2 linked regions of the Nordella sp. HKS 07 genome follow. The protein of the gene in region 1 interacts with the protein of each later gene in a pairwise test. Links are inferred from orthologs where the notes say so. Each region holds a gene or a part of one and is shown on either strand. Other genes may lie near its edges. The genes, in order: gyrA and gyrB.

The links.
Region 2: the proteins of gyrA (region 1) and gyrB interact in binary tests that used the Escherichia coli proteins (3 or more experiments, as listed by UniProt). The link is inferred for Nordella sp. HKS 07 from one-to-one orthologs.

The regions. Positions count from the first base shown.
Region 1 is NZ_CP049258.1:6,201,103-6,215,856, reverse strand. What follows is about bases 6,044-9,328. They hold gyrA (DNA gyrase subunit A), read left to right. Parts: upstream 6,044-6,407; coding sequence 6,408-9,128; downstream 9,129-9,328. Other genes in these bases: G5V57_RS29300 (ROK family protein), read left to right, coding at 6,044-6,252. In the rest of the region: hisD (histidinol dehydrogenase), read right to left, coding at 1-548; G5V57_RS29340 (YkgJ family cysteine cluster protein), read right to left, coding at 545-922; transcriptional regulator GcvA, read right to left, coding at 930-1,856; G5V57_RS29330 (hypothetical protein), read left to right, coding at 1,977-2,120; G5V57_RS29325 (RidA family protein), read right to left, coding at 2,223-2,615; G5V57_RS29320 (single-stranded DNA-binding protein), read left to right, coding at 2,803-3,294; G5V57_RS34650 (peptidoglycan DD-metalloendopeptidase family protein), read right to left, coding at 3,396-3,572; G5V57_RS34645 (murein hydrolase activator EnvC), read right to left, coding at 3,569-4,366; G5V57_RS29310 (6-phosphogluconolactonase), read left to right, coding at 4,527-5,078; G5V57_RS29305 (hypothetical protein), read left to right, coding at 5,075-5,317; more of G5V57_RS29300, read left to right, coding at 5,314-6,043; G5V57_RS29290 (HD domain-containing protein), read left to right, coding at 9,448-10,944; G5V57_RS29285 (hypothetical protein), read left to right, coding at 10,946-11,479; G5V57_RS29280 (hypothetical protein), read left to right, coding at 11,839-12,171; hutH (histidine ammonia-lyase), read left to right, coding at 12,236-13,726; G5V57_RS29270 (LysE family translocator), read left to right, coding at 13,837-14,472; G5V57_RS29265 (trans-aconitate 2-methyltransferase), read left to right, coding at 14,504-14,754. UniProt on the Escherichia coli protein: A type II topoisomerase that negatively supercoils closed circular double-stranded (ds) DNA in an ATP-dependent manner to maintain chromosomes in an underwound state.
Region 2 is NZ_CP049258.1:2,927,713-2,942,294, reverse strand. Bases 6,803-9,915 are described here. They hold gyrB (DNA topoisomerase (ATP-hydrolyzing) subunit B), read left to right. Parts: upstream 6,803-7,202; coding sequence 7,203-9,629; downstream 9,630-9,915. Other genes in these bases: recF (DNA replication/repair protein RecF), read left to right, coding at 6,803-7,203. Outside these bases: G5V57_RS35215 (Hsp70 family protein), read right to left, coding at 1-220; G5V57_RS13865 (hypothetical protein), read left to right, coding at 1,404-2,114; rpsT (30S ribosomal protein S20), read left to right, coding at 2,244-2,507; chromosomal replication initiator protein DnaA, read left to right, coding at 3,123-4,562; dnaN (DNA polymerase III subunit beta), read left to right, coding at 4,702-5,814; more of recF, read left to right, coding at 6,064-6,802; rpsA (30S ribosomal protein S1), read left to right, coding at 10,037-11,755; signal peptide peptidase SppA, read left to right, coding at 12,027-12,977; ihfB (integration host factor subunit beta), read left to right, coding at 12,999-13,286; G5V57_RS13820 (lipopolysaccharide assembly protein LapA domain-containing protein), read left to right, coding at 13,283-13,621; G5V57_RS13815 (ornithine cyclodeaminase family protein), read left to right, coding at 13,618-14,538. UniProt on the Escherichia coli protein: DNA gyrase negatively supercoils closed circular double-stranded DNA in an ATP-dependent manner to maintain chromosomes in an underwound state.

The sequences.
Region 1 (14,754 bases):
GCCGCTTCGGCCGCGACCAAAGTGGCGGCATCGACCGACCCGTCGGGCCCCGGCGGGGTGACGATGGCGATTTTCTCGACACCCGCCACCTTGGCCGGGATGCAGGTCATCATCACCGAACTCGGGAAGGAGCCCTTGCCCCTCGGCACATAGCAGGCGACGGAAGCGATGGGGCCGATGCGATCGCCGGCAAAGGCGCCGGGCGATATCTCGTGCAGCCACATTTCCTCAGGCTTCTGGTCCTGATGGAATTTCGTAATGTTGCGGGCCGCGAAGGCGATGGCCGCGCTGATGTCGGGTGCCAGAGATTTCCGGGCATGGCGGAAATCGTCCGGCGTCGCCGCCAGATTGTCGGCGGAGACCGGCGCCTTGTCGAACTGCCGGGTGAATCTCGCCACCGCCTCATCGCCTTCCTGCGCCACGGCCGCGACGATGGGCGCCGCTTTCTCGAGATAGGGCCCGAGATCGCTTTCGGTGCGCGCCAGACAGCGCCGGCGCTCGGCCGCAGTAAGCTCCGCCAATTTGAGGAAATTGGCGGGCCCGGTCATCTCTCGTTGTGGAAGGTGGTCGAGATGTAGTCGTCGTCTTCCTGCGCGTTGCGCTCGAAGGCGAGGAAGTCCCAATAGCCGCAATTGTCCTTGCCGGGATAGTCGCGGCAGGCCCAGGGCCTTGCTTCATAGATGGTGCAGCGGCGCGCCTCGGTGTCGAAGAACTGGCAGATGCGGCCGAAATGCTTGTCCTTCTTGCGCCGCATCACGCGCTTATAGCCGTAGGAAGACTTGAAGTACTTCTTCTCGGCGATCTGTAGGGGAATATCGAAATGCTTGGCGATGCGCGCCGCGTCGCGGTCCTTCACCTCGATGACAGGATAGGAGCAGCAATAGCCGGGGCACTTCAGGCAGTCATATTTCTTTCTGGGCATGGCAGGCCTATTTCTTCGTGGACGCGCTCTTGATGCTCGCGAACTTCCGCTGCGTTTCGGCCATCTCGGCCTGCAGCCACTCGCGGAAGGCGCGCGCCGGGGCTGATTCCTTAGACCCTTTTGCGCGTACGATGAAGTAGCCGCCATGATCCTTGATGTCGAGCGCGAAGGGGCGCGCCAGGCGGCCTTCGGTCATGGCGTCGGTGCACAGGATCATGTCGCCGAGCGCGAAACCCTGACCCGCTTCCGCCGCCTCGATGGCGAGATGGCCCTGGAAGACGGTGCCGCGCCAGTCCTCGACGCCCTTGATGCCCGCCGCGTGGAGCCAGTCGGTCCAATATTGTTTGCGGCTCTCATGCAGCAGATTGTAGTCGGCGAGATCGCCGGGGCTGAGGGGCCCCGCATCCTTGATGAGACGCGGGCTGCAGACAGGAAAAATCTCGACATCCGAGACGAGCTTCTGGATTTCGACATCGGGCCAGCGACCGAGGCCATAGCGGATGCCGAGATCGGCCTTGTCGGAGCGGAAGTCGACGAGACGGTTCTCGGGATCGATGTCGAGCTCGATATCGGGATGGAGCTCATTGAAGCGGCCGAGACGCGGCACCAGCCAGCGCGAGGCGATCGAGGGCTCCACCGAGACATTGAGCGTGCGCACTTTGCCCTGGGCCGCGGCTTCGATCGTCGCTTGCGCCATATTGTCGAAGAGGGGGGTGAGGCGGGCGCCGTAGCGGCGTCCCGCATCGGTCAGCTCGACGCCCCGGCCGGTGCGGTTGAAGAGATCGGTGCCGAGCCATTCCTCCAATTCACGAATATGACGGCTCACCGCCGCATGGGTCACGAACAGCTCGGCGGCGGCGTTCGTGAAGCTCTCATGCCGGGCGGCGGCCTCGAAGGCACGAAGGGCGTTGAGCGACGGCAGGCGCCGGGCCATGGGGTGTCCTGTAAGTTTTCCTTACAGATAGCGTAGGATAATGCCGTTTGTGGTGCAAGCGCGAATTGGCTATTTTCAGACCATACAGAGATTGCTTAGAACAAGAAAAGGAGATTGATCATGAACTGGATTTTCGAAGCTTATTCAAATGTTTACAACGCGGCTATGATGCAGGATCAGAAGCATCCGGCTCATGTTGCAACTGAGAAGACCGGCGCCGAGCCGAAGAGCTTCTCCTTGTTCAAGCCCTTCGTCCGCGGCTGATCTTCGACCTGACCTTGGATGCGGCTCCCGTCACGCGCCATACAAAGTTTTCGATCACGTTTATCGCTTCAGGCCCGAAGCCGGACCTGAAGCGATCGTGATCTATACCGGGGCCGCTGCAATGACGGTAACCTCTACGACCAGCCTGGGATCGGCCAGGCCCGCGACCACCAGCAAGGTCGCCGCCGCTTTGTGGCCCTTGAGCACCTCGTCCCGCACCTGCCGGTAGAGCCCGATCTGCGAACGGTCGGTGATGAAGACGCGGGCATCGACGATCGCTCGGTGGTCCATGCCGGCCGCCTTCAATATGCCCAGCACATTGGCCCAGGCGAGACGGTGCTGCTCCTCGGCGCTGTCGGGAATCTTTCCAGAGGCCGGATCGGCGCCTACCTGTCCGGCGACGAAGAGATGGCGAGCGCCCGGCGCCACCTCGACGGCCTGCGCATAATTGGAGAAGGGTTTCGGGGCCAGGTCGGTTTCGATCTGCTTCAGCATGGGAACCTCTTGTTTGACAGATCACCCCTTATACCGCTTGCGTTTGGAACATAAAGAGAACATATTTGCGGGGGATAACATTCGATCCGCAGTGGAACGGAAAGCGGGTTTGGGTGATCACCGTGCCTGAACAACAATCATGATTGGCGCGCAAGCGCTGGTGCCCGGAAAGCAAGGAGAAGCGGATATGGCCGGATCGGTGAACAAAGTTATTCTGGTGGGAAATCTCGGCAAGGATCCGGAGGTGCGTCACACCCAGGACGGCCGTCCGATCGTCAATCTGTCGATCGCGACGTCGGAAAACTGGAAGGACAAGCAGACGGGTGAGCGCAAGGAGCGCACCGAGTGGCACCGCGTCGTCATCTTCAACGAGAATCTGGCGAAGGTCGCCGAGCAGTATCTGAAGAAGGGCGCCAAGGTCTATCTCGAGGGCCAGCTGCAGACGCGCAAATACACCGACAAGGACGGGGTGGAGAAGTATTCGACGGAAGTGGTGCTGCAGCAATATCGCGGCGAGCTCACCATGCTCGATGGGCGCAGCGGCGGCGGCGACAGCGCCGGCTTCGGCAATGGCGACAGCTTCGGCCAGTCGAGCCCGATGGAGCGTCCGCGCAGCGGTGGTGGCGGCCGGCCGCAGCAGAATTTCGCCCGCGACCTCGACGACGAAGTGCCGTTCTGAACCGAAGGCCTGCCTGCGTTACCGCGGGCAGGCCGACTCTCTTGCTGGTGCAACGGTCCGATCATCGTCGATCCTCCGGTGGCCGACGAATTCCTGACAGATCAGGGCTTGGCCAGATACGCGGCCGGATCGACGGGCGCCGACTTCTTTCGCACCTGAAAATGCAGCATTGGCCGGGGGGCGTCACCGCTCTTCCCGGATTCGCCGATGACTTCGCCACGTCGGACTTGCTGTCCGCGCCGTACCTTTAGCTCGCGGAGATAGCCGTAGACGGTCACCAGGCTGTCCTCATGACGCACCAGAACCGTGTGCCCAGCGCTTTGAGTTCGCCGCCCGCATAGATCACGATACCTTTCGCGACCGCTTTGACTTTGGTGCCTTCCGGCATCGCGATATTGATGCCTTCGGTCGTTTTTGCGTCAAAGAGCTGCAGAACTTCGCCGCGCGCCGGCCACGGGAAATTTCCCGTCCAGACGATCTTCACATCGGATTTCTGTGGGAGTGCCGGAGAATCGGAGGAGGGCGTCTTCGAACTCTCGATCGCGTCTGTCTGGCTGGCGGGCTTTGCCTCGGCAGTGGCGACATCGCCGCAGGTGACGATGCGCGAGGCGCTTGAGCCTGGCCCAGGCATCACAAGTGCAGGGTCGGCGGGAACGCCGTCGCGCCGCAGTTCGAAATAGACGTCCTGCTCTTTCTCTGACGGCTCGGCCAGCATGCCGATCTCTTCACCGAGGCGCACCTTTTGTCCAATGGTCACGGACAACCGCGCGGCCCCGGCAACGACGGTCTGATATCCGCAGCCATGCTTGAGAATCAGCAGCTCGCCATAGTTGCGAAAAGGCCCGGCATAGACGACAACGGCATCCGCGGCGGCGCGGACGGCGCCTTTCTTCGGCGCAAGAGCAATGCCCTGCAGCGTGCCGCCTTCTGTATCGGGCGCGCCGAAACTGCGCTTGACGGCGCCGTCGACAGGCCACGCGAAAGTGAGGGTGTCCGGCGCGGACTCGGCCATCACGTACCATTGCGAGAAGAGAAGAAGCAGAGTTGCCAGCCCGTATGCCTTGGGGTTCATCTGATCCGACCGAAAATGCGACAAGTCTCCTCCGGCACTTTCGGCGCGGGACCTGAGTGCGGTTGCCCCCATCTGTAGCCGCAGAATTGATCTCGGCAAAGCGGTGCGAAATATCTATATCGTCTTGTCACCGAGATCCCTTCCGAGAGATGAGCCTTGCATGAACGCGATCACGCCGCAGATTTTCCATGATGTTGACATTCTGGGACGTGTTTTCGCGGAGCGGCTGCTCGCTCTCATCGATCAGGCGAAAGCGGCCGGCCGGCTCTTCCTGCTGGGCTGTCCGGGCGGCCGTTCGCCGCGACCCGTCTATCAGGCCATGGGACAGGCGCTCGCCAAGCGGCCCAGAGACCTCAGTCACCTGGTCATCGTGATGATGGACGACTATCTGGTCGAGACCGGCTCCGGGCTCGATCATGTGCCGGAGAACAGCCATTTCTCCTGCCGGCGCTTCGCGCAAGTGGAAATCGTCGGCGTACTGAACGAAGCGCTTGCGGAAGGGTTCCGTATCCCCGCGGCGCAAGTCTGGTTTCCGGATCCACGGGATCCTCAGGCCTATGATGCGCGGATAGCCGAGGCGGGGGCATCGACCTTTTCATTCTCGCCTCGGGAGCGAGCGACGGCCATGTGGCCTTCAATCCAAAAGGGAGCGCGCGCGACAGCCGTTCGCGCATCGTGCCGCTGGCCGAAGATACCCGGCGCGACAACATGAAGACCTTTCCCGATTTCCGGAGCCTCGACGAGGTGCCGCGGTTTGGCGTGACGGTCGGCATCGATACGATCGCACGCCACTCCAAGGCGGCTGCGATGATCGTCTGGGGCGACGGTAAGCGTCTGGCTTTCGAGAAGCTTGCAGCGGCGCACGACTACGATCCCGACTGGCCCGCCAGCGTGGTCTGCATATGTCGGGGAGCCGAAATACTCGCCGACACATCGGCAGCCGGAAAATGACGCGCTGGGCCATCGGCGCCGATGTAGGCGGCACCAAGATTGCTGCCGGCCTCGTGGAGCTCGATACCGGCCGGCTCATCGAGCGCATGGAATTGCCGACACCACGCGGGCAGGGCGCTCAGGCCGTGATCGCTGCCATCGGTGACGCCGTCCTGCGGATCGACGACGCGGCGACACGTTCGGATGTCCGGTGGCAGGGCCTGGGCATCGGCTTGCCGGAACTGGTCCGGCTCGATGGCACGCCGGCCAGCCAATGGATTGCCGACTGGCGTGGCGTCGACCTGCCGCAAGCCCTGTCCCGCTTCGCTCCGGTCAGGGTCGAGAGCGACGTGCGCCTAGCGGCCTTGGCCGAATTGCGGTACGGGCATGGCCGCTCATTGCCGAGTTTCATCTTTGTGTCGATCGGCACGGGTTTGAGCTGCGCGGTCTGCCGCGGCGGCCGCATCGAGCGCGGTGCTCGTGGTTTCGCGATCCATTTCGCCTCGAGCGATCTCGTTTCCTTTGCCGCGACGACCGGCCAGCGCACGACATTCAATCTTGAGGCCTTCGCCTCCGGGCTCGGCATGAGTGAGGCCTATGAAGCCCGCACCGGGCGTGCCGCCACCGCCCGCATGATGGTTGAGGCGGAAGCGGGGCCTGAAGGAGAGGCGCTGCTGGACGAGGCGACCACAGCGCTCGCCAGCGCCATCGGCCAGGTGATCAATCTGATCGATCCCCATGGCGTGGTGATCGGCGGGGGGGCTCGGCACGGCGCCGCGCTACTTCGCCATGCTCAAGGACAAGATACCGGCCTATATCTGGGCCGAGGAGTGCCGGGATCTCCCGGTTCTGTCGAGTCAGCTCAGAGCTTCCGCAGGGGTCGTCGGGGCAGCCGCCCTGCATGCTGGCGAGGCCGTCGCAAGGCCTTGATTTCAAGGCCTGATTCAGCCCCGTAAAACCGGTATTTTTGGCCCAGTTTTCATGTGCTTGGCATTGCTTCTGACAGGTCTGGGCGGCTAATATGCTTAGCCGCTCGAGATCGTTTCCAGAAACGAGGCCTCCCAGGCCTTCTCGGACGGTTTATGCAGAGCGTTATTCCTTCAGGATTCCCGTGGCCGACAACGACGACAAGAACGATCCGAATTCTTCCGGCAATCCGGGTGAAATCACGCCTATCTCCATCGAAGAGGAGATGAAGAAGAGCTATCTCGATTACGCGATGAGCGTGATCGTGTCGCGTGCACTTCCCGACGTGCGCGACGGCTTGAAGCCGGTGCACCGGCGCATCCTCTACACGATGCATGAGAACGGGTTCACGCCCGACAAGGCACATAAGAAGTCGGCGCGCGTCACCGGCGACGTGATGGGTAAGTACCATCCGCACGGCAATCTCGCGATCTATGACGCGCTGGTGCGTCTGGCGCAGGATTTCTCTTTGCGTCTGCCCTTGATCGACGGGCAGGGCAATTTCGGCTCCGTCGACGGCGATCCTCCGGCGGCCGAACGCTACACCGAAGCCCGCCTCGCCAAGGCCGCCATGCCCTTGCTCGACGATCTCGACAAGGACACGGTAAATTTCGTCGCCAACTATTCCAACGAATTCCACGAGCCGACGGTCCTTCCGGCGAAATATCCCAATCTGCTCGTCAATGGCTCGGGCGGCATCGCGGTCGGCATGGCCACCAACATGGCGCCGCATAATCTGGGCGAGGTGGTCGACGGCACCATCGCCACGATCGACAATCCCGGCATTACCATCGACGAATTGATGAACATCATCCCGGGACCCGATTTCCCGACCGGCGCCATCATCCTCGGGCGCGCCGGCATCAAGTCGGCGATGCATACCGGGCGCGGCTCGATCGTCATGCGCGGCAAGGTCACGACCGAGGAACTGCGCAAGGAGCGCGAGGCTCTCATCATCCACGAGATCCCCTATCAGGTGAACAAGGCGACGATGATCGAGAAGATCGCCGAACTGGTACGCGAGAAGAAGATCGAAGGCATCTCAGACATCCGCGACGAAAGCGATCGTCACGGCATGCGCGTCGTGGTCGAGCTCAAGCGCGACGCGATGGCGGACGTGGTGCTGAATCAGCTTTATCGGTTCTCGCCGCTGCAGACGACGTTCGGCGTGAACAATATCGCGCTGATCGGCGGACGGCCCGAGCTGCTCAACGTCAAGGACCTGATCCAGGCCTTTATCGGCTTCCGCGAGGAGGTCGTCACCCGGCGCACGAAATTCCTCCTGAACAAGGCGCGCGACCGCGCCCATATCTTGGTCGGCCTCGCCATCGCGGTCGCCAATATCGACGAGGTGATCGCGCTCATCCGCCGTTCAAAGGACGCCGCCGAGGCGCGCGAAGCCTTGATGGCGAAGGCCTGGCCCGCCAAGGACATGGCGCCGCTCATCGCGCTCATCGCCGATCCCCGCCACAAGCTCGGCGCCGACGACACCTACAAGCTCTCGGAAGAGCAGGCGCGTGCCATCCTCGATCTGCGCCTGCAGCGCCTCACGGCGCTGGGGCGCGAGGAGATCGCCGAAGAGCTGGAAAAGCTCGCCAAGGAAATCTCCGACTATCTCGACATATTGCGCTCGCGGGCGCGCGTCTTCGCCATCATCAAGGACGAGCTCACGGCCATCAAGACCGAGTTCGCGACGCCGAGGCGCACCCAGATCGTCGACAACGAAGGCGAGGTCGAGGACGAAGACCTCATCCAGCGCGAGGACATGGTGGTGACGGTGAGCCACACCGGCTATGTCAAGCGCGTGCCGCTCTCGGCCTATCGCGCGCAAAGGCGCGGCGGCAAGGGCAGGGCCGGCATGCAGACGCGCGAGGAGGATTTCGTCACCAAGCTCTTCATCGCCAATACCCACACGCCGATCCTGTTCTTCTCCTCGGCTGGCATGGTCTACCGCATGAAAGTGTGGCGGTTGCCCGTCGGCAACCCGCAGGCGCGCGGCAAGGCGCTCATCAACCTGCTGCCCTTGGCGCAGGACGAGCGCATCACCACGGTGATGCCGATGCCCGAGGACGAAGCGACCTGGGGAGCGCTGCAGCTCATGTTCGCCACCCGCTCGGGCAATGTCCGGCGCAACGAGCTCTCCGATTTCGAGAGCATCAACCGCAATGGCAAGATCGCCATGAAGCTCGACGCGGGCGACCAGATCGCCGGCGTCGATATCTGCACCCTCGCCGACGACGTGCTGATGACCACGGCGCATGGCCAATGCATCCGCTTCCCCGTCGAGGACGTGCGCATCTTCAAGGGCCGGGATTCGACCGGCGTGCGCGGCATCAGGATCGACGGTGACGATCACGTGATCTCGATGGCGATCCTGCGCCATGTCGAGGCCTCGGCTGACGAGCGCCTGGCCTATCTCAAGATGGCGCGCGCGGTTTCGGGCGACGAGGGCGATGAGAATGGCGCCTCCGAGGAAGAGGTGACGCAGGCGCAAGAGGCGATACTGACGCAGGAGCGCTACGCCCAGATGGGTGCCGCCGAGCAGATCATCCTCACCGTCTCCTCCAACGGCTACGGCAAGCGCACCTCGAGCTACGAATACCGCGTCACCGGGCGTGGCGGCAAAGGCATCACGGCCATGGCGGTCAATGACCGCAACGGCCCGCTGGTGGCGTCCTTCCCGGTCGAGGACGCGGACCAGATCATGCTGGTGACCGATGGCGGCCAGCTCATCCGCTGCCCGGTCCACGACATCCGCAAGGCCGGCCGCGCGACGCAAGGCGTGATCGTGCTCGACACGGCCGATGACGAGCATGTCGTCTCGGTCGAGCGCATCAGCGAGGAAGAGGAAAACGGCGAGGGGTAAGCCTTGCTCTATCCATTTCCTGAGGATCTGACGCGAAGATGGCGAATGCGCCTGAACTGACCTTTGTGCCGGGGAAGCTGTTCGTTGCATTTTTTTGAAGCGCCGCCCCGCACGCTCCGGTTAAGCCGGCGGGCGCCGAACGTCGTTTCGTTCCAGCTGCTTGCTGAACGCAATTGACTGCCAATTTAGGGAGTTAGCTACCCGCTGGTCCTTATTGATTATTCGTTGAGCAGAAATTGTTCGCTTTTTGTTCCGATTGCGATATAACGGCATTTCAGCCTGCAGTTTGGTGGCAACGTCCTGAAGTAAGAAATTTTCAATGCGCTCAACCCAATCATTTTCTATTCCAGATGAAGTAGAAATATCTGATTCGTTAATTGCTGGACGGGCGCTTGGGGGGATGAGCAGTCAGGTTAAGTCTCAGCGTATTCGCGATCCACTGCACAATCTGATCGAATTCGATGTCGATCAATTCGAGCAGACCATGTGGCGTGTCCTGCAAACACGGCCATTTCAACGTCTCCGGCGAATTCGTCAACTCGGCTTTTCAGAATTTGTGTTTCCGGGGGCAACCCATTCGCGTTTCGCGCATTCAGTTGGGGTATTTCATATCGCGCGGTCATTGATGACCATAATCGAGCGCGACCCTTCCAAGCGAACTCATCAATCGCATGTGGCACTTGCTGCCGCACTTGTGCATGACTTGGGACATGGGATGTTCAGTCACTCCTTTGAGGATGTTGGTAAACAGCTCAATCTACCAATGGCCATTCATGAAAATGTCAGCGATGCGCTGATCAGGAATTCAGAGGTGAGCGAGGTCTTTAATTCTGAATTGGGCCGTAGTTTCTCTGATGAAGTTGCGGATGTAATTCGGATTAAGAAGCCCGGGAATTTGATTGATTCAGTTGTGTCAAGCCAATTCGATGCCGATCGTCTCGACTACATGCAACGTGATCGCTTGATGACCGGGATTCAAGGAAGTGGTGTGGACGCGACCTGGATTCTTGCTAACTTGGAAGTGGGGACCGTTCCTCTAAACGCGGACGAAGAGTCGGCCGGTGAGGTGAAGACCCTTGTTTTGGGTCCGAAAGCGTTTCACGCAGCAGAGCATTATGTCCTCTCCCTGTTTCAACTTTACCCCAATGTTTATCTTCACAAAACAACACGGGGAGCTGAGAAGATTTTCACTTCTCTTATAGTGAGGCTACATTCGCTTATTGAAAGTGGACATCAAAGTGCATGTGGACTTCCAGATTTGCATCCTTTGATGCTTTTTCTCTCTGATCCCGGAAAAATTGAAAATGCAATTCTTTTGGATGATTCCGTTTTCTGGGGAAGCTTGTTTTTCCTATCTCAGGCGAAGGATAGGCTTGTGTCAGAATACGCAACCAGGCTTCAAACCAGAAGGCTGTTGAAGTGCATAGATCTCAGGAGGATGATAGAAGGACGCACTCCTATTAGGAGAGGCATGACAATTGATGACCGACGTGAGCGAGAAGCAAGAATATCTTTGAGCGTAAAGTCGATTTTGAAAGAATTGGAGGAGCGTGCCGCTCACCGGAAGAAGACTGGAGGGCATGAAATCCTTATAGATGAGTATCGTCGCTCTCCTTACAAAAAGTTCCAAGACTCGCAAACTCCATTGAACCAAATACTAATACGCAAGGGTAATGAAATAGAGGATATGGCTCACCTTTCGTCCGTAGTATTTGGAGCGGAGTCTTTTGAAATCAGTCGTGTGTATGTCAGCGAAGATGACTCTGAGGGAAAATCTATGATTTTGCAGATCATAGATAAATCAACGGGAGAATGAAATGTCAGCTTATGATTTGCACGAGAGAGCTGCCTCCCTTGTCTTGGACGCGGGTGGAGAGCTAGTCGGACGCACTCGCTTACAGAAGGTTGCTTATCTAAGCAGCCTTGCAGGCCTTCTGGATGATTTCGAGTTTGAGTATAGGCATTATGGCCCGTTTAGTGAGGAGCTTGCAGACGCAATTAAGTTAGCTATTGGCCTTCGATTGGTTCAGGAAGAGGAGCGGCGAACCGATTGGGGGGGCTGGTATTCGGTTTTTACTATCCCTCAGCGGAAAAGTCTGGCGCCTTCTGCTCGTGCTTCGTTTGTGTCTGCGGCAGCCGGAATTGGTGCGATTGAATTGGAGTTGGCTGCTACTGCAGCGTTTCTTTTTATTGTAGAAGGATTCGGTAGAAACGGCCAAGGCGATCCGTGGGAAGAGACAAAGCATAGAAAGCCTGAGAAGGCTGGTGAAGGTCGGCTGGAACGGGCAAAGGCGGCGTATCGTAAACTTAGGGAAGTGCCGACGCCGAATCCTCTTCCCGCGATTGTGTAGCGCTAGCTAATGGCCTTCTTCGAGGATTAGCGCCAAGATTTTTCGTAGGTACGCTTCGTCATTCCCTCCCACGGAGCTGAGTTATGATATTGAGACCCATCTGCCTAGCAGCGGCGACTCTAAGGATGGAAGACATTGCAGCCGCCCCGTTCGGTTCGGAACCTTGTCTGATTCACGCGCGACTCCAGGCGAGTAGCGCAGTGGTGGCGCGACACTCAGCCGAGACGTGAAGGGTCCATAACCTGACTACGGCGCATGGCCAAGGCAATCGCTTTTCAGTCGAGCGCGTCATCGATGATGAAGAAAACGGCGAGCGGTAGATCTTGCTTTATGTCTTTCCCGATGGTCTAAAGGCAAAGGTGGCGCATGATTATCAGCGGCCCTATGCCGATCCGGTCAAGGGCAGAGCAGGTGATCTCCTCGCTCCCGACTATTTGCAGGAGACGGATCTCTTCGGATGGATCTGGTGCCGCAATGAAGCGGGCCAGGAAGGTTGGGCGCCGCGCAATTGGCTCGAGCCCGCGGGCAACAATCTCCGTCTGATCCGGGATTTTGACGCGATTGAGCTTACCGTCGCTCAGGGGGAGAGCGTGGCGCTGCATTTCTCCGAAAGTGGCTTCTGTTGGGTCACTGGAGCTTCCGGCGAAACGGGATGGGTACCGGACGCGTTCCTCGAGCTGTCGGGCGCGTGAACGGAATTGACTCCGCTCTTCGGGAGCGGGATTCTGCAACAGCAGACAACTAGCAGGACGCGTCATGACAACGATGCCCATCCGCCTGACCGCGGCGCCGCTCCGGGCGGAAGACATTGCGGCCATTGCGCGGCGTCGTTCACGGGTCGAAATCTCACCTGACATTCATGCGAGGATCCGCACCAGCCGCGCCGTGGTGGAGCGCCATGCCGCGCAGAAGCGTCCGATCTACGGACTGACCACGGCGCTGGGCGCCGCCGTGGATACGCCGCTCGGTGAGGAGGACCTGATCGCCTATCAGCGGCGCATCGCCTTCGGTCACGCCGTCGGCTTCGGGCCGGCTTTGCCGCGCGATGCCGTGCGCGCCATGATGGCGGTCAGGATCGCCGGCATGGCGGCGGGCGGCACCGGCATTTCGCCTTCTGTCTTCGAAGGGCTCGTCGCGGCGCTCAATGCCGGGCTGCATCCGGTGGTGCCGGCGCTGGGCTCGCTGGGCGCCGCCGATCTATCGCCGCTGGCGCATATGACTCTCGGCCTCATGGGACATGGTCAGGCGGAATATGGCGGCGAGATCCTGCCGGCGGCCGAGGCGCTCAAGCGCGCCGGCCTGCCGCCGCTCGAGATCCACGCCAAGGACGGTCATGCCATCATCGTCGCCAACAGCCTCTCCGTAGCGCAAGGCTGTCTCGCGCTGGAGGATGTCGAGCGGGCATATCTGTGGTCGCTGAAGGCCATCGCGCTCAATCTGGAAGCCTTCCGCGGCAATGTCAGCGCGCTCGATGACGGCGCGATGGCTGCGCGTCCGGCCTTCGGACAACGGGAGGTGGCGGCGCAACTGCGCGATCTTCTGGCGGGCAGCGCGCTGTTCGCCGACGGCGCCGCCCGGCGCATCCAGGATCCCTTGAGCTATCGCTGCGTACCGCAGGTCTGGGGCGCGCTCAGTCACGCGATCGAAGAGGCGCGCGCCGCGACCGAAATCGAGCTCGCCAGTTCCGGCGACAATCCGGTCGTGCTGGCCGCCGAGGACCGGATCGTGTCGCACGGCAATTTCGACATGACCGCTTTCGTCCTGTCCTGGGAACGGCTCGGCCAGGCGCTCGCCCATGCGGCGGCGGCCATCGCCAACCGGACGATCAAGCTCATGTCGCCGGTGGTCGCGGGCCTGCCACGTTTCCTGGCGTCGGAGGGTCAGAACCGCATCGGCCTCGCCATACTGCAGAAACCGATCGCGGCGCTGGAAGCCGAGATCCGCTTTCTGGCGAACCCGATGTCGCTGACCCCGATCGCCGTTTCGGACTGGATCGAGGATCAGGCGTCGATGGCGCCCGGCGTGATCGCCAAGCTGAGCCAGATCATCGACCGGCTCCGCTATCTCATCGCCATGGAGCTTATCGCCTCGGCCCATGCCCTGGAGATCAGGGGCGTCATGCCGGAATTGGGCCGCGGCGCCGCCGAGGCCTACGCGGCCGTGCGCGGTTATGTTGCTCCTCTGACCGAGGACCGGGAGCTCGGCAGCGACACGGCGCGTATCGCGGAGATGATCGCCGCGGGCTGAGCGGGCAGCGTGCCACCCGGCCGATTTGGACGTTTGAAGCAGGAACTTGCGCTGCAAGCCGGAAATGTGGGAAGTCAGGGCCAGCGGGGCATCGGGCCAGGTCGAAGACCTTGGCGGCTCCGGACAATGTGCTGAAGGTCCTTATGCCGCTCGATCTCTTCCTTGCTTTCCTTGCCGCCAGTGCGCTGCTCTTCGCCAAGCCCGGGCCGGCGATGTCGGTCATCGTGGCCAACAGCATCGGGCAGGGGGTGCGCGGCGGCCTCGTCACCGTCGCCGGCAATGTCATCGGCTTCGTTCTCCTGATTTCGCTTGTCGCTCTCGGCCTCGCCTGGATCGCGGACGCCATGAAGACCTGGTTCGACTGGATCCGGCTCGGCGGTGCGGCTTTCCTGCTCTATCTCGGCGTCACGCGCTTGTGGTTCGCGGGCAGGGCCGGGCTGTCGGGACCGCAGCCCACCGGTCGGCTGTTCCGTGACGGCTTCCTCGTCGCCGTCGCCAATCCGGAGGTCATCCTTTTCCTCGCCGCTTTCCTTCCGCCTTTCGTCGATCCGTCGCGGCCGGCCGCACCCCAGCTCTCGATCCTCGGCGTCACCTTCGTCGCGGTCAGCGCCATTTTCGGCGCGCTGCTGGCGATCCTGGCAGCTCAGGCGCGTAATTTCCTTGCGGGCGAACGCCTCGTCTGGCTCGACCGCGTCAGCGGCGGGCTCCTGGTGATCGCCGCTCTCTGGCTGGCCTGGCCAAGATAAAAAGACAAACACAAATACAAAGACAAATAGAATGTCAGATCGTCGCGCACACTGGGATCATGCCTACACCGTCAAATCCGATACCGCCGTCAGCTGGTATCAGGAGGTGCCGGAGCGCTCGCTCGCCTTGATCAGGCAAGCGGGCGGCGGCTCCGTTATCGATATCGGGGGCGGCGCCTCGCGCCTCGTCGACCGGCTGCTGGCGGAGAGTTATGCCGACCTCGCCGTGCTCGACATTTCCGATGTGGCGCTGAGGCGCTCGAAGGAACGGCTCGGCGCCCT
Region 2 (14,582 bases), 3.3 Mb from region 1 along the record:
ATATCGCCGGGATGAAGGACGTGCCGCCGGTCAGAAAGACCTTGTCGATCTGGCACTCGGTGAGCCCGGCCTTGGCGAGCGCCTCGTCCACCGTCTCGGCGATGCGCGCGACATCCTCCGCGATCCAGTCCTCGAAATCGGCCCGCGTGATCGTCTCCTCTATGTCGATGCCGTCGCGCTGGAAGCGGAAACCGGCCTCGCTCGCCGATGACAAAGCCACCCTTTGCGGCCGAGACCGCGCGATAGAGCGCGAAGCCCAGATCGTTCTCGATGATGTCGATGAGCTTCTGAAGCGCTGACGGATCGACGGCGGAGCGCTCGAGCTCGATGAGCTCCTTCAGGTCGCCATTGGACTTCATCATGGCCAGCTGGTTCCAGCGCGCGAAATTGGCGTAATAGCCGTTCGGAATGGCGAGCCGCTTGCCGAAGGAGCGATAGTCCGAGCCCTTGCCGAGCCGGGGCGAGACGACATTATCGATGATGCGGTAGTCGAACGTGTCGCCGGCGATCCCGATGCCGCTGTGGCCGAGGGGCTTCGCCTCGATGCGGCCCTGCCGGCGCTCGAAGCGCATCACCGAGAAGTCGCTGGTGCCGCCGCCGAAATCGGCGACCAGGATGGTCGTATCGTCGCGCACCTGGCGGGCATAAAAGAAGGCGGCGCCCACCGGCTCATAGACATAATGTCCCTGCTCGACGCCCAGCCGGCCGAATGAGGCGCGATAGCGCTTCATCGCAAGCCCGTCATCAGGATTGCCGCCGGCGAAGCGCACGGGGCGGCCGATCACGATGTTCCTCGAGTCCAGGGCAAGTGCACGGTCGGCATGGCGCAAGAGGCTGCGCAGAAATGCGCTGAGCAGGTCCTCGAAGCGGAAATTCTGCCGGAAGATGCGCGTCTGCGCGAAGGACGAGCTGGCGGCGAAGGTCTTGAAGGATTGGATGAAGCGGTGGGCGGAGGAACCTTCGAGGAACTGCTCGACAGCCCAGGGCCCGCCTTCCATGCGCAAGTGCGTGCCCGCGCCGTCATGCTCCTCCCAGAAACACAGCGCCGAATTATAGGTGCGGTGGACGACGCCGTTCTGGGTGAAGCGCAAGGCTTCCGCCTCGCCATCGGGGCCCGCCAGAGCGATCACCGTATTGGTCGTGCCGAAATCGATGCCGATCGAAATATCGTCAGGTGTGCTGTTCATGGCCGCTCGGGGAATGGGGGCGCTTCCATAGAGCAAATCCCGCCAAAGTTGAAGACTTTGGCGAGAAGGATTTGCTCAAAATTACTTGGCGCGAATCCTCGTCGGCGAAGTCAGTCGACTTCGCCGGGATGCGCGCCGGCCACGCCAGGCCGGGAGGGCAATGCCTCAGATGCAGGATGGCGGGAAATATGCTAGAAACGCGAGAGGAGAGTGCGCATGCTTCTCTTTCGGTCATGGCGAATAGACGTGCGTTGCGCGGCCCTGCTGCTGGCGGCAGGCCTCGCCGCCGCGCCCGGCCTCGCCAATCCGCAGCCATTGCCCGTCGAAGCGCCCTGGACATCGAGCGATTATGTGCGCGCCATCTTCGCGGTCCAGAACGGCGTGATCACCTTGCCCCGGCGCGGCAACCCCAAGACGGAGGCTCTCTTCGACCGCCTCATCGACCGCGCCAATATCGACCGGCTGATGGCGGAAGAGGCCAGCCCTACGGCGAAGCGCCAGCAGATTCTGCTCATCCTGTCGGCGACCGGCGAATTCCGTAGCCGTTATGGTTATGCGGTGGCGCTGGGCGACGATGTCCAGAACGAGCTGATCGACATCCAGATCTTCCGGCTTGCCCTCATCGACCGGCTCGCCACGCTCGACATGCCGGACCAGACGACCTGGCAGCGCTTAACGAGCGCCATCGCCACCACCCTCCACGGCACCTTGGATACGCTGGCCGAGGCCCCCATCTTCACCGGCGACCAGCTCAACGCTCTGGCCGCGGCGCTCGCCCGGCATTACCCGATGATCCGGACCAGACTCAGCGCCGAAGAGAACACCGCGATTGCGCGCCGCCTGGAAAGGATGGCCGTCAGCGAGAGCGATCCCGGCCTCAAATCGGCGCTCCTGGCCGCTCTCGAGGCCTCTCGACACGACAATTGACGGGCCGACCCCATGCGACTATAAGCCCGCAATCCGATTAGGGGATAGGCAGCCGCATGCGCTTTTCGGCGCCGGCGGCATTTTGCATTGAACCGAAATCGACCGATTTCAACTTTAGGAAGTGATTTCATGGCGAACACAAGTTCGGCGAAAAAGGCGACACGCGTTGCGGCTCGCCGTGCCGTCATCAACAAGAACCGCACCACCCGCGTGCGCAGCACCGTACGCAAAGTGGAAGAGGCGATCGCCTCCGGCAACAAGGGCGCTGCGGAAGCCGCTTTGAAGGCTGCTCAGCCCGAGCTGATGCGCGGCGCGCAGAAAGGTATTCTGCACAAGAACGCGGCCTCCCGTAAGGTGTCCCGTCTCGCCAAGCGCGTGAAGGCAATCAAGTAACAGCCTGATATTTAGCCGGTTTTCCGGCCATCCACAGACGGCGCGCCGGGAAACCCCGGACGCGCCGTTTTTCTTGTTCAGGCCACTGACGGTTTGGCGCAAAAATTACCGTCACATTTCAATAACTTAGAAGAGTGCGGCGAAAGAGTTAGGCGAAGGCCGATGAATCCGCGCGCGCCCAATAATGGGAATCGAGTTTTTGTGGCGGTAGTGATCTTTCTGCACCTGTACCGGACGGACGATTGATTCAGGCATGCGAGTCAACGACTTGTCGACCCACCTCCTGACGTGCAGGACAAGCCGGGCACCACCTAAAGAAAAATCCGTACACGGAAAAGCGGCCAAGTTCTGTTGTCACGGCTTGGGCCTTGTGAGTATGGTCATTGGGCGCTGCCGAAGAGCTGCGGCACGAAGTGATGGGTAAGGCAGTCAGTAAGCAGTCAAGGTCACGACAGGGGCACAGAAGTGACCGGAATTTCTAATTCAGGTTCACCTTAGGTTCAGCCGAACCGGAAAGGAGTTGAACTTGCGGATCAGTCGATCCGCAAGATGGTAGTTGCGTGCCGAAAGCGCGGCCAATCGCTGTGAGTACAAGAAAATAGGGGTTTAGGTGTGATGACAGATGCGGCGGGGATCGAACTCAAGCAGAGCTGGAGCAGAATTGCGCAAAGGCTCAAGGCTGAACTGGGCGATGATCTCTACACAAGCTGGTTTGCGCGGATGGAGCCCGAGGAGTGTGTCGATGGACGCCTCGCTGTTTCAGTCCCCACCCGTTTCCTCAGAAACTGGATCGAGACGCATTACGCCCAGAAACTTCTGAAGGCGAGCGAGGCCGAGCTCGGCCATCTCGACAATGTCCATGTGAAAGTGCGCACGCGCGGCGTGCCGCAACGCCCGCAAGACGTCGCCGAACGGCGCATCCTGCGCGAGGATTTTCAGCAGCCCCTGATCCGCGCCGCAACACCGCAGCCGGCACAGGCAACGGCGCAACAGCCGTCGACCGAACGCGGCTCGCCGCTCGATCCCCAGCAGACCTTCAACAGCTTCATCACCGGCGGTTCCAACCGTCTAGCGCATGCGGCCGCCCAGCGTATCTCGGAATCGCAGCCGGGCATGCCGGTTAGTTTCAACCCGCTCTTCATTCACTCGGCGGCAGGCCTCGGCAAGACGCATCTTTTGAATTCGATCGCCTGGCGGGTGCGCGAGCGCCACCCCGAGCGCAAGGTGCTGTTCATTACCGCCGAGCGCTTCATGTATCATTTCATCGGCGCTCTCAGATCGCGCGACACGATCGGCTTCAAGGATTTCTTCCAGTCGATCGACGTGTTGCTGATCGACGATTTTCAGTTCCTGCAGGGCAAGTCGATGACGCAGGAATTCTACCACACCTTCAATTCGCTGGTGGACGCCAAACGGCAGATCGTCATTGCCGCCGATGCGCCGCCCGCACAGCTCGATGCCATCGATCAGCGCATGCGCTCCAGGCTCATGGGCGGCCTCGTCGTCGATATCGAGCTGCCGGAACTCGATCTCCGGCGCGAGATCCTGGCGCGCCGCCTCGCCGAAGTGGCCAAGCGCGATCCGCAGATCCGCGTCGATCCCGATGTCGTCGAATTCATCTCCAACAAGGTCCAGGGCGGCGGGCGTGAGCTCGAAGGGGCTCTCAACCGCGTCATCGCGCATCAGCAATTCTCGCATGCGCCGCTGTCGATCGACCTCGCCGCCATGGTGCTGCGCGACATGTCGGCCAATCCCGACCAGTGCCGCGTGCGCATCGACGACATCCTCAAGGTGGTTGGGCGTCACTACAATGTGGCGCGCGCCGACCTCCTGTCGCCGCGCCGGGCCCGCTCCGTGGTGGTACCGCGCCAGATCGGCATGTACCTGGCCAAGAAGCTCACGCCGCGGTCGCTCCCCGAGATCGGCCGGCGGTTCGGCGGCCGCGACCATTCGACCGTGCTGCATGCCGTGCGCAAGATCGAGGAGCTCATGAAGAGCGACGACCGGCTGGCTCGGGAAGTCGCCCTCCTGATCAGGCTCATCGAACAGCAGTAGCTCCGGGCCGGCCCGCGGCAGCGGATCCCGCGCTTTTGGCTGCGCCAATACTTGGATCGGTGCCGATCGCAAGTCTTGCGCGCCGCCATCAAAGGCGCCAATGTATCCGGCCCAATTGAGCTTACAGGATTGCGATACTATGCGTGTGACTATCGAAAGATCGGCCTTTCTCAAGGCGCTCAACCATGTGCAGAGCGTGGTCGAGAGGCGCAATACCATTCCAATCCTGTCCAATGTGCTGGTCCAGGCCAAGGGCGATGCCGTGAAGCTCACCGCCACCGACCTCGACATCGAGATCATCGAGACGGTTCAGGCCGAGGTGGCCCAGGATGGCGCCGTCACGGTCGCCGCCCATATGCTCTATGACATCGTGCGCAAGCTCCCCGACGGGGCCCAGCTCGAGCTCGACCAGGGGCCCGATACGGGTCGTGTCGCCATCAAGGCGGGGCGCTCGCGCTTCGCCCTGCAGGCGCTGCCGCCCGAGGATTTCCCCGATCTCAATGCCGGCGAGCTCGCCAACCGCTTCACTTTGTCGGCGGCCGACCTCAAGGGTCTGGTGGAGAAGACCCGCTTCGCCATCTCGACCGAAGAGACCCGCTATTATCTGAACGGCATCTATCTGCATGAGGTGGCGGCCAACCAGACCTTGCGCGCCGTCGCCACCGACGGCCATCGTCTGGCCCGGGCGCAGGTGCCCTTGCCGGACGGCGCCACGGGCATGCCCGGCATCATCGTGCCGCGCAAGACGGTGCTCGAGCTCGTCAAGCTGATCGATAGCGACGAAGGCGAGGTCGAGGTCGCCCTCTCCGCCTCCAAGATCCGCTTCACCTTCAACGGCCTGACGCTGACCTCCAAACTGATCGACGGCACCTTCCCCGATTATGAGCGGGTTATCCCGCGCAATAATGACAAGACGCTCGATGTCGATACCAAGCTGTTCTCGAGCGCTGTCGACCGGGTCTCGACCATCTCCTTCGAGAAGGGTCGCGCCGTGAAGCTCAATGTCGGCGACGGGCGGGTGATCCTCACCGTCAACAATCCGGATTCGGGCTCGGCGGAAGAAGAGATCGCCGCGACCTATGATGCCGAGCCCATCGATATCGGCTTCAATTCGCGCTATCTCCTCGACATCGCGGCGCAGATCAAGAGCGACACCGCGCGCTTCCAGCTCGCCGATGCGGGATCCCCCACCATCGTGCTCGATCCTTCCGACGAACAGGCGCTCTATGTCCTGATGCCGATGCGGGTGTGAGGACGGGAAACCGCAAGACGCCCTATCATTCCCCCTTCTTCCGCTTGCGGGAGAAGGTGCCCGAAGGGCGGATGAGGGTGTCTTTGGACGATTTGGCGACCTTTCAGATTATCCCGATTTCTCCATCAAGCAGGGACCGCTTGATCTCGAATCTGACGACAGGATTGCGCGACGTGGAGGCACACCCTCACCCGGCCTTCGGCCACCCTCTCCCGCAAGCGGGAGAGGGGGGAACAACGGGCGGTGTGAATGTCTTCGGCTGCCTACATCGTCACGCGGCTCACCCTCACCGATTTCCGCAATTACGACGCGCTGCGGCTCGATCCGGGGCCGGGCCTCGTGGCGCTCACCGGCCCCAATGGCGCCGGCAAGACCAATCTCGTCGAAGCCATTTCCCTGCTGACGGTCGGACGCGGCCTGCGCGGGGCCCTGTTCGAGGATCTGGCCCGCCAAGGCGCGCCGCGCGGCTGGGCGATAGCCGCCGACATCGCCTCGCCGCCGGGCGAGGTCAGGCTCGGCACGCAATGGATACCGGAAGGCGAGGCAGCGAGCCAGTCCCGCCAGGTGGTGGTCGACGGCGTGCCGCAACGGAGCCCCGGCATTCTCGCCCATCATATGCGGGTGATCTGGCTCACCCCGGCGATGGACCGCCTGTTCGCCGGTCCTGCTTCCGACCGGCGCCGCTTCCTCGACCGGCTCGTCGCCGCCAACGACCCCGAACATGCCTCGCGCGTCCTCGTCTTCGAGAAGCTGATGCGCGAGCGCAATCTCCTGCTCGAGGAGCCGCGCCCCGATGCCTTGTGGCTTTCGGGCCTCGAAGCGCAGATGGCGGAAGCCGCCGCGGCCATTGCCGCGGCCCGTCTCCATGCCGTCGGCGCCTTGCAAAATCATATAAAATTCCTACTTAAGGGGAGTGCTTTTCCTGCCAGCATCCTGGGTCTGCAAGGCGATCTCGAAGATCGCCTCGCGACCATGCCGGCCGTGCAGGCGGAGGACGAATATCGTAGACTCCTCCTCGAATCGCGAGGGCCGGACAAGGCGGCGGGACGCACGCTCAACGGACCGCATAGGAGTGACTTCTTGGTGACGCATGAACCCAAGGCCATGGCCGCGGCTTTGTGCTCTACTGGTGAGCAGAAGGCGCTGCTTATCGGGCTGATCCTGGCGCAGGCGTCATCGGTGAAGGCGGAAAGCGGGGCAGCGCCCGTCCTCCTTCTTGATGAAGTCGCGGCGCATCTGGACGGTCTCAGACGTGCCGGACTGTTCGAGACGCTCCGTCAACTGGGAGCCCAGAGCTTCATGACGGGCACCGACCGTGCACTGTTCGACGGGCTTGGCAAGACGGGCGATTTCCTCCATGTGGAGGCTGGAAAAGTGACGAGGCATTAATGGCTGATCCGATCAAGAAACAGGCCGAGGATTACGGCGCCGACTCGATCAAGGTCCTGAAGGGCCTCGATGCGGTGCGCAAGCGCCCGGGCATGTATATCGGCGACACCGACGACGGATCGGGCCTCCATCATATGATCTATGAGGTGGTCGACAACGCTGTCGACGAGGCGCTCGCCGGCCATTGCGACCGGGTGATCGTCGCTCTCAACGCCGATGGATCATGCACCGTCGCCGACAATGGCCGCGGCATCCCCACCGACATCCATCCGAGCGAAGGCGTGTCGGCGGCCGAGGTCATCATGACCCAGCTCCATGCCGGCGGCAAATTCGACCAGAATTCCTACAAGGTGTCGGGCGGCCTGCATGGCGTCGGCGTGTCCGTCGTCAACGCACTGTCGATCTCGCTCAAGCTGCGCGTCTGGCGCGGCGGCAAAGAGCATGCGATGAGCTTCACCAACGGCGAGGCCGATGCGCCGCTCGCGGTGGTGCGCGACAGCCATGACAAGCGCGGCACGGAAGTGACCTTCCTGCCCTCACCCGAGATCTTCACCAAGACCGAATTCGACTACGGGACGATCGAGCATCGCCTGCGCGAGCTCGCCTTCCTTAATTCCGGCGTGCGCATCGTGCTCACCGACAGGCGCGGCGTCGAACCCAAGGAAGTCGAGCTCTATTACGAGGGTGGCATTCAGGCCTTCGTGCGCTATCTCGACCGCACCAAGCAGGCGCTGGTCGACGAGCCGATCATGATGAGAGGCGAGAAGGACGGCATCCTCGTCGAATGCGCCCTGTGGTGGAACGACAGCTATCATGAGAACGTGCTGTGCTTCACCAACAACATCCCGCAGCGCGACGGCGGCACCCATCTCGCCGGTTTCCGCGGCGCGTTGACCCGCGTCATCAACGGCTATGCCACGTCGAGCGGCATCGCCAAGAAGGAGAAGGTGGCACTCACCGGCGATGATGCGCGCGAGGGCCTCACCTGCGTGCTCTCGGTCAAGGTGCCGGATCCCAAATTCTCGTCCCAGACCAAGGATAAGCTCGTCTCATCCGAGGTCCGCCCGGTGGTCGAAAGCCTGATCGGCGAGGAGCTCGCCGCCTGGTTCGAGGAGCATCCGCAGGACGCCAAGCAGATCGTCGGCAAGGTGGTGGAAGCCGCGGCCGCGCGCGAAGCGGCGCGTAAGGCGCGCGAATTGACAAGGCGCAAGGGCGCGCTCGATATTTCCTCGCTGCCCGGCAAGCTCGCCGACTGCCAGGAGCGCGATCCGGCCAAATCCGAACTGTTCATCGTCGAGGGCGACTCGGCCGGCGGCTCCGCCAAGCAGGCCCGCAACCGCGAGAACCAGGCGGTGCTGCCGCTGCGCGGCAAGATCCTCAATGTCGAGCGCGTGCGCTTCGAGAAGATGCTGTCCTCGGCCGAGATCGGCACCCTCATCACAGCGCTGGGCACCGGCATCGGGCGCGAGGAATTCAATCCCGACAAGCTCAGATACCACAAGATCATCATCATGACGGACGCCGATGTCGACGGCGCCCATATCCGCACCTTGCTGCTCACCTTCTTCTACCGGCAGATGCAGGAGATCATCGAGCGCGGCCATCTCTACATCGCCCAGCCGCCGCTTTACAAAGTGAAGCGCGGCTCGTCCGAGCAGTATCTGAAGGACGGCAAGGCGCTCGAGAACTATCTCATCGAGACCGGCCTCGAAGGCTCGAGCCTGGTTCTGGCGTCGGGCGCGGAGCGCGCCGGCCACGATCTGCGCCAGATCGTCGATGAGGCGCTCTCCGTGCGCGCTGCCCTCGATGCGCTGCATTCGCGCTATTCGCGCGCCGTCATCGAGCAGGCGGCGATCGCCGGCGTCCTCAATCCGGAAGTGCTTTCCAACACCGAGAACGCGCTCGCCGCGGCGAGCTATATCGCCAAAAGGCTCGATGCGATCGCCGAGGAGACCGAGCGCGGCTGGACCGGCGTTCACGCCGCCGACGGCAGCCTGGTGTTCGCCCGCGAAGTGAGGGGCGTGAAGGAAAGCTGGACCATCGATGCCAGGCTCATCGGCTCGGCCGATGCCATCCGCCTCGACAAGAAGGCGGCGCATCTCCAGGAAATCTACGCCAAGCCGGCCAAACTGCGTCGCAAGGATTCCGAGAAGGTCATCCACGGCCCGATCGATCTCCTGGAAGCGGTATTCGCCGCCGGGCGCAAGGGCATCACCCTGCAGCGCTACAAGGGCCTGGGCGAGATGAACCCCGAGCAGCTCTGGGAAACGACGCTCGACGCCAATGTGCGCTCACTCTTGCGCGTCAAGGTCAGCGAGCTCGACGAGGCCGACGACCTCTTCACCAAGCTGATGGGCGATGTGGTCGAGCCCCGGCGCGATTTCATCCGCGAAAACGCCCTGTCGGTGGCCAATCTGGACGTGTGATTTCCATGATCTGGTAACCCCGGCGAAAGCCGGTGGCCATTAAATTCCTATCACGCGGGCAACGCCGCCCAGACTGGTATCATTCAATTGGTCCCGGCTTTCGTCGGGATGACGCGGGGTAGCGGCTGCGCAGAAGACTTGCCGCAAGCCCCTGCTTTCGCTATAGGACCCGCATTCCAGGCCGCCCGCGCGTACGGGCGCGTTCACGGGGCGCCTTCGGTTGAACTGGAACCGGGTGCGCCCTCAACTGTTTCCGGACCATACTCGAGCTCAAAGCCTGGTTGGCCCTGTGTGCCGGAAATGACGTGGTTTGCCCGCCTGGCACCTATTTTGGTGACGGCGCCTTGCGGGAGGTCCTGCGGATATAGCCGTGGGCCAGCCTCGATTACTCAGGAAACCGAAAACACATGGCAAAAGCTGCCGAATCTCTCAATCCGACCCGCGCCGACTTCGAAGCCCTGCTCGCCGAATCCTTCGGCACCCAGACCTCCGCGGAAGGCTCCGTCGTTAAGGGCCGCGTGGTCGCCGTCGAGAACGACTTCGCGATCATCGATGTCGGCCTCAAGACCGAAGGCCGCATCGCGCTCAAGGAATTCTCGCAGCCCGGCAAGGACGGGACCCTCAAGGTCGGCGATGAGGTCGAAGTCTATCTCGAGCGCATCGAGAACGCGCTCGGCGAAGCCGTCCTGTCGCGCGACAAGGCCCGCCGCGAAGAAGCCTGGACCCGGCTCGAACAGTCCTCGGCCAATAACGAGCGCGTCGACGGCGTGATCTTCGGCCGCGTCAAGGGCGGCTTCACCGTCGATCTCGGCGGTGCGGTGGCCTTCCTTCCCGGCAGCCAGGTCGATATCCGTCCGATCCGCGATGTGGGCGCGCTGATGAATGTCACGCAGCCCTTCCAGATCCTGAAGATGGACCGTCGCCGCGGCAATATCGTCGTCTCGCGTCGCGCCATCATGGAAGAGACCCGCGCCGAGCAGCGTTCGGAGCTGGTGCAGAACCTCACCGAAGGCCAGGTGGTCGACGGCGTGGTCAAGAACATCACCGACTACGGCGCGTTCGTCGATCTGGGCGGCATTGACGGCCTGCTCCACGTCACCGACATCGCCTGGAAGCGCGTCAACCATCCCTCCGACGTCCTGTCGGTCGGCCAGACGGTGAAGGTGCAGATCATCCGCATCAATCCGGAGACGCAGCGCATCTCGCTCGGCATGAAGCAGCTCGACAAGGATCCGTGGGAGGGCGTCGCCGCCAAGTACCCGATCGGCGCCAAGGTCAAGGGCCGCGTCACCAACATCACCGATTACGGCGCGTTCGTCGAGTTGGAAGACGGCATCGAAGGCCTCGTGCACGTCTCGGAGATGAGCTGGACCAAGAAGAACGTCCATCCCGGCAAGATCCTCTCCACCTCGGAAGAGATCCAGGTGCAGGTGCTGGAAGTCGATCCGGCCAAGCGGCGCATCTCGCTCGGCCTCAAGCAGGTCCAGCAGAATCCGTGGGAGAGCTTCTCCGACAAGCATCCGGCCGGCTCGACCGTCGAAGGCGAGATCAAGAACATCACCGAATTCGGCCTCTTCGTCGGTCTCGACGGCGATGTCGACGGCATGGTGCATCTCTCCGATCTCGACTGGAAGCGCTCCGGCGAAGACGCGATCAAGGAGTACAAGAAGGGCGATCACGTGCGCGCCCAGGTTCTCGACGTCGATATCGAGAAGGAGCGCATCTCGCTCGGCATCAAGCAGGTCTCGGGCGATCCGCTCGAAACCCTGGGCGGCATCAAGAAGGGCGACACGGTCACCTGCGAAGTCACCGCCGTCGAGGAAAACGGTCTGCATGTGAAGATCACCGGTTCCGAGATCACCGCCTATATCAAGCGCGCCGATCTGGCCCGCGACCGTTCCGAGCAGCGCCCCGAGCGCTTCGCGGTCGGCGAGAAGGTCGACGCCAAGGTCACCCAGATCGACACCAAGAGCCGTCGCATCTCCGTCTCCATCAAGGCGCTTGAAATCGCCGATGAAAAGGCGGCGGTGGCGCAGTATGGCTCCTCCGACTCGGGCGCTTCCCTCGGCGACATCCTCGGCGCCGCGCTCAACAAGGCGAAGAAGGATGCCGAGTCGAAGGACTGACGATAACCGGGCCGGGCGACAACGCCCGGCCCCACTTTCCTGTAGTGTCGGGTCATCCGAGTGCCGGCCCCTAATTCTCGGCCCGATGCCTTAATTCTCGCATCGAATTGTCCGATAACCGGCATCCACTACGGACCGATGCCTCAACCTTCGCATCGGTTTGTCCGAAAACCGGTTTCCACTTTTCGGACCGATGCCTCTAATATTCGCATCGGTTTGTCCGAAAGCCGGTCTCCATATTTCGGACCGATGCTTGTAAAGGGCCCCTGCCATGGCGACCGAAGCTGAACTCATCATCGACCGCCGGCGGCTGAAGCGCCGCCTCACCTTCTGGCGCGTGGCGTCCGTGCTCCTCTTCATCGGCGCCCTGCTGGCGCTCGCCGCCGCCGCGGGCGGCTTCGATATCGAAAAGCGCAAGGATCATATCGCGCGGGTCTGGGTCACCGGCCTCATCACCGGCGACCAGCCCACCCTCGACCTTCTCGACGAGATCGCCAAGGCCGACCATGTGAAGGGCCTGATCCTGCGTATCGACAGCCCCGGCGGCACCACCGCGGGCTCTGAAGCCATTTACGAGTCGGTCCGCAAGATCGCCAAGGACAAGCCGGTGGCCGCGGTCATGGACACGGTCGCGGCCTCGGGCGGCTATATCACCGCCATCGCCGCCGACCATATCGTCGCGCGCGGCAACACCATCACCGGTTCCATCGGCGTGATCTTCCAATGGGCGGAAGTCTCGAAGCTGCTCGAGACGATCGGTGTCCAGATGCAGGAAATCAAGTCGGGCGATCTCAAGGCCGAGCCCTCGCCCTTCAAGCCGCTTTCCGAGAAAGCCCGCGAGGTCTCCAATCTGATGGTGCAGGACAGCTTCACCTGGTTCACCGGCCTCGTCGCCGAGCGCCGCAAGCTGCCCCTCGACAAGGTCAAGATCCTCTCCGACGGCCGCGTCTATACCGGCCGCCAGGCGGTGGCCGAAAAGCTCATCGACGAGCTGGGCGGCGAGGAAAAGGCGGTCGACTGGATCAAGAAGGAAAAGAAGCTCCCCGACGGCATAGAGGTAAAGGATTGGGCGGTGCCGGCCGAGGACAAGGGGCTGTTCGGCCTGGGCCTCAAGATCACCTCAGGGGCCCTCAAGGCGCTGGGGCTGCCGGACCTTGCCGAACAGGCGCAATTACAGAAACTTGACGGTCTCGTTTCGGTTTGGCACCCTTCTCTGCAATAAAGGGGGCGAGAGGGGAGTAACATGATCAAATCCGAACTGATCCAGAAGATCGCCGAAAAGAACCCGCATCTCTATCACCGGGATGTGGAGCGCATCATCAATACGATCTTCGACCAGATCATCAATGCCATGAAAGGCGGCGACCGGGTGGAGCTGCGCGGTTTCGGCGCCTTTTCGGTCAAATCGCGACAAGGCCGGCAGGGCCGCAATCCGCGCACCGGCGAGCCGGTGACGGTCGAGCCGAAGCACGTGCCCTTCTTCAAGACCGGCAAGGAATTGCGCGAGCAGCTCAACCGAACCGAGCCGTGACTTTCCGCCGGGCCATCAACTGGGCGATCGGACTGCCGATCGTCATCATCGTCATCGCCTTCTGCGTGGCCAATCGGCAATGGATCGAAGTCTCCTTCGATCCCTTCTCGCGGGCTGCGCCCCTGGCCACGATGTTCATGCCGCTCTGGGCGCTGTTCTTCGCCGGCATTTTCTTCGGCTTGATCGCCGGATGGATCGCCTGCTGGTTCGCGCAAGCCAAATGGCGTCGCGCCGCGCGTCAGGCGCGCATAGACCTCCAGCGTGCCCAGGACGAAGCGCAACGCTTCAAGCGCGAACACCCGGAACTTCTCAACGCCCCGCCTCCCGCTCCATGAAAATCATCTCCGCCGACCAACTCGCCGAAGCCGCCTCCTATCGCGATATCGTCGAAGCCCTGCGCCAGGGCTTCCGCGAGGATATCGCGACTCCGACGCGCCATCATCATGACACCTCGCCGGTCGCCACGCTGCTTCTCATGCCGGCCTGGTCGCAAGCTTTCACCGGCATCAAAACGGTGGTCGTCAAGACCGACAACCCGGCGCTCGGACTTCCCACCGTCACGGGCAGCTATCTCCTGATCGACAACCGCACCGGCGCTCCGGTCGCCATGATGGACGGCACCGAACTAACGCGGCGGCGCACCGCCTGTGCCGGGGCGCTCGCGGCCGATTATCTCGCCCGCCAGGACGCGGAGACCCTGTTGATGGTCGGCACCGGCGCGCTCGCCCCGCATTTCGTGCGCGCCCATGCCGCGGTGCGCCCGATCAAGACCGTTCTGCTTTATAACCGCACCCCCGCCAAGGCGGAGGCGCTCGCCGGCGATCTCGCCCGCGACGGCTTCGCCATCGAGATCGTCCGCGATCTCGAACAGGCGACGGGCAAGGCCGACATCATCTCCTGCGCCACCACCTCGACCCAACCGATCCTGCGCGGCCAGTGGCTCAAGCCCGGCACCCATATCGACCTCGCCGGCGCCTTCAAGCCGACCATGCGTGAGACCGACGGCGAGACGATCGCCAAAGCGCGCGTCTATGTCGACACGCGCGAAGGCGCCGAGGCTGAGGCGGGCGACCTCCTGCAGGCTGAGGCCGAAGGCAAATTCCGCATGGAAAATATCCAGGGCGATCTCTTCGGCCTCTGTCGCGGCAAGACCGGCGGCCGGCGCAACCGCGAGGAGATCACGCTCTTCAAATCCTGCGGCACCGCGCTGGAAGACCTCGCCGCCGCGGCACTGATCTATTCGCGGAGCTGAGCCCCATCACCTTCATTCCCCTTCTCCCGCTTGCGGGAGAAGGG